2 regions of the Sporanaerobacter sp. genome follow, and region 2 is predicted to be linked to the other one. Evidence: predicted binding sites of a transcription regulator. Region 2 holds the regulator's gene; the other holds the start of a gene.
The links. Region 2 encodes HrcA, which represses chaperone genes, less so after heat shock. Its sites were predicted from a motif close to ATTAGCACTCNATANTATNGAGTGCTAAT; they were not measured.
Positions count from the first base shown of each region.

Region 1: ACFWUA_RS02475 (co-chaperone GroES) is a predicted target of HrcA. The motif match lies at 1,560-1,588, and genes of this name have one in related genera.

Region 1 covers NZ_CP181252.1:512,507-514,721, forward strand. The annotation lists gene groL (chaperonin GroEL) at 1-1,207, opposite strand, end outside; gene ACFWUA_RS02475 (co-chaperone GroES) at 1,230-1,511, opposite strand; gene ACFWUA_RS02480 (DNA-3-methyladenine glycosylase family protein) at 1,725-2,215, opposite strand, start outside.
Region 2 covers NZ_CP181252.1:1,873,022-1,875,236, forward strand. The annotation lists gene hemW (radical SAM family heme chaperone HemW) at 1-374, shown strand, start outside; gene hrcA (heat-inducible transcriptional repressor HrcA) at 516-1,553, shown strand; gene grpE (nucleotide exchange factor GrpE) at 1,599-2,195, shown strand.

The DNA of each region.
Region 1 (2,215 bases), 910 kb from region 2:
CTCTCGTAGCAGCTAGTGCATCTTCTATTCTCAATTTTCTTTCTTTAAGCTCAGTTTCAGTAGCAGCTCCAACTTCAATTACAGCTACTCCACCAGAAAGTTTTGCAAGTCTTTCTTGTATTTTTTCCTTATCAAATTCTGATTCTGTTTCTTCAAATTGAGCTTTTAATTGTTTAACTCTATTTTCTATATCAGCTTGATTTCCTTCTCCATCAACAATTGTAGTATTGTCTTTGTCAACTTTAACTTTTCTAGCTTTTCCTAACATATCAATTGTAGCATCTTTCAATTCATATCCCAATTCTTCAGATATAACTGTACCACCAGTAAGTATTGCTATGTCTTGAAGCATCTCTTTTCTTCTATCGCCAAATCCAGGAGCTTTAACAGCTACACAGTTAAATGTTCCTCTCAATTTATTAACCACCAATGTTGCAAGAGCTTCTCCTTCTACGTCTTCAGCAATGATAAGTAATGGTCTACCTTGTTGTACTATTTGTTCAAGAATTGGTAATATTTCTTGGATATTTGCAATCTTCTTATCTGTAATAAGGATATATGGTTCATCTAATTCAGCTATCATTTTTTCAGCATCTGTCACCATATAAGGGGACACATATCCTCTATCAAATTGCATACCTTCTACTACATCTAATGTAGTTCCCATAGATCTTGATTCTTCAACTGTAATAACTCCATCATTTCCTACTCTTTCCATAGCTTCAGCAATTAATTTTCCTATTTCTTCATCTCCAGCTGAAATAGAAGCAACTTGAGCTATTGCATCTTTTGATTCTACTTCCTTTGAAAATCTTCTTATTTCTTCAACAGTCTTATCTACAGCTTTATGAATTCCTCTTTGAAGAATCATTGGATTTGCTCCAGCAGCAACATTCTTAAGCCCCTCTCTGATGATTGCTTGAGCAAGTAATGTAGCAGTAGTAGTTCCATCTCCAGCTACATCATTAGTCTTTGTAGCAACTTCTTTAACAAGTTGAGCACCCATATTTTCATATGGATCTTCCAATTCTATTTCACGAGCAATTGTTACACCATCATTAGTAATAAGTGGTGCACCAAATTTTTTATCTAAAACAACATTTCTTCCCTTTGGTCCAAGGGTTACTTTGACAGTATCTGCAAGTTTATTTATACCTTTTTCCATTGAACGACGTGCATCTTCACCAAATTTTATTTCTTTAGCCATTTTACTTCACTCTCCTTTATTTTTATTCAATAACTGCTAAAACATCATTTAACTTAATTATTGTATACTCTACTCCATCAAGTTTAACTTCAGTTCCAGCATATTTTGAAAATATAACCTTGTCTCCTACTTTTATTTGTTCCTTTTTCTTTTCATCATTTGTGATATCTGGGCCTACAGCCATAACTTCAGCCATTTGTGGTTGTTCTTTCGCTGAACTTGGAAGAACTATACCACTTTTAGTCTTTTCTTCAGCTTCAATCATCTTAATAACTACTCTGTCTCCTAATGGTTTAATATTCATAGTCTTTGCCCTCCTTGTATTTAAATAATTATATTCTTCCGAGAATTTGTTAGCACTCAACGCCATCGAGTGCTAACATCTACAGTTTATATGTTACTTAATATATATTTTGTAATCAAGTCTCTATTTTGATGTCTTTTAGCTAATATTTGACTTATTTCTTAATTATCTCACTTTATGAATATTTTGCATTAAATATCTTCGTTTTTCTACCTATCTTCCTATTCCCAATTCTCTTGCATAATAAAATAGATATTGTTGAGCAAATCCTGACAAACTCCCAAATTTATCTTCCCCATATTTTTGTATCATTTTTTCATTTGTATCTTCATTTAAATAAAAATGTTCCATGACTCTTTTCACCCACACATCTACAGGAAAAGAATCATATTTGCCTATAGAAAATAAAAGTATACAATTAGATACTTTGGGGCCAACACCCTTTAACGTCATGAGTATTTTTCTCGCTTCTTCTGTGGATAAATTTTTTAAATTGTATATATCAATCTCACCATTGGCTATAGCCTTTGAAGCAGCTATTATATATTTAGCTCTAAAACCCACCTTACAATCTTCAAGTTCTTCCAATGTAGCTTTTGACAATGCTTCTTTTTCAGGAAAAGAATAATATTTCTTCCCTTTGTACTCCCCCAAAAAATTCCCATACTTTTCACTTATAAGCTCAATGGATTTTTTTATTCTTG
Region 2 (2,215 bases):
GGACACTTAAACCTTATATAGGTGTAGGCCTTGGCTCTCATTCAAATATTTGGGGAAAGAGGTATTGGAATCATGAAAGTTTTCGGGAGTATTTTGAATCTTTAAGTACAAATAAACTTCCTATAAGTGGAGAAGAAACAATTGATAGAGAAATGGAAATAGCAGAGTATTTAATACTGGGTCTAAGATTAGTGCAGGGAATAGACAAAAAAGATTTTTTAAATAGATTTAAAGTTTCAATTGATGGTATATACGGTGAAGTTTTCGATAAACATAAGGAAAATGGTTTAATTTATATTGATGATAAAAGTATACGACTAACTGAAAAAGGTTTAGATTTGTGCAATTTAGTTTTTGTAGATTTGTTGCCATAAATAATAAATTAATTTCTTAAAAGGTATTGACAAATTTTAATAGTAGTGATAACTTTAAATCGTAAGGATTAGCACTCAATAATATAGAGTGCTAATAAAACCCTTTTATTGTAAATCAATCTACGTTTATGGGGTGATAAAATGTTAGATGAAAGAAAGCTAAGAGTGCTTCATGCCATCATAAACAGCTATATTTCAAGTGCAGAACCTATTGGTTCTAGAACTATTTCAAAAAAATACGATTTAGGGGTAAGCTCTGCAACTATAAGAAATGAAATGTCCGATTTGGAGGATTTAGGGTATTTAAACAAGCCTTATACCTCAGCGGGAAGAGTACCTTCAGACAAAGCTTACAGGCTCTATGTGGATATGCTTTTAAAAGATTCAAAAACTCTCATTGATATGAGAAAAAAACAGGAGATTAAAAAAACTTTATTGAAAGAAGCTGTAGAAATAGATAGTCTCATTGAAAATTCAACAAAGATACTTTCAAAGCTTACAAATTATACAGCTTTGGCTATAGCTCCTCAATTTGAAAGGAGTACACTTAAACATATTCAACTTATACCTATAGATGAATATGAAATATTGGTAGTCATTGTAAGTGATTCAGGAATAGTTAAGAATACTATTTTTAGGATAGATAATCAAATACCAGATGATCAATTAAATATCATTTCAAATTTTTTAAATGGGAAGCTTAAGGGTTTAACTATTGAAGAAATTGGCAATGAAATAGATACAGTAGTATTTAAAGAAATGTATGAGTATAAAAATATTATAGAAAGCATTATACCTGTTATCAATCAATCACTGGAAGAAGTAGAAAATGTAGAAGTTTTTGCTGATGGTGTTACGAATATATTCAATTTTCCTGAATATAGTGATGTCACAAAAGCTAAGGCATTTTTAAGTTTTATTGAGGACAAAAATTTAGTAGTAGATATAATGTTAAAAAATACACTAGATGATTTTGAAATAACTATAGGAGGCGAAAATTCCATAGATGAAATAAAGGATTGCAGTCTCATAACGGCTACTTATAAGTTAGATGGGAATACTATAGGTAAAATAGGTGTTATAGGGCCTACTAGGATGGATTATTTCAAAGTTATAAATGCAGTAAATTTATTGGCAATGAACTTAAATGAAATAATGAGCAAATTTTTCTCAAAATAATGGGGTGTAAGGATTCTTACACTCTATTAAAGTGAGATTGATGCTATGTTTTATTATTTAGCACTAAAAACAGATATAAGAGGTGATTTAATGGAGAACAAGGAAGATAGGATTTCTGAGGAGCTTCATAATGAAAAAATAGAAAATGTAGAAAACACAGAAGAAACAAAGGAAGATGTAGCTGAATTAGAAAAACTTAAAAGAGAGTTGGAAAGTAAGACAAAAGAAATTGAGGAGCTAAACAATAGGTTTCTAAGATTGCAAGCAGATTTTGTTAATTTCAAAACTAGAGTTGAGAAAGAAAAAGAAAGCATATATAGTTATGCATCAGAAGATATTTTAAATTCTATGTTGCCAATATTAGATAATTTTGAAAGAGCACTTAGTAGTTCAACAGATGTTGAAGATGGATTTTATAAAGGAATGGAAATGATATATAATCAATTAATAAAAGTACTTAGTGAAAATGGTTTAGAAGAAATAGAAGCACTGCATGAAAAATTCGATCCAAATTATCATCATGCTGTATTTCAAGAAGAATCAGATGAATATGAAGAGGGAACAATTATAGAAGTTTTTCAAAAAGGATATAAGCTAAAAGATAAAGTTATCAGACCTAGTATGGTAAAGGTTGCAAAATAAAGTAAATATGTATACAAGGA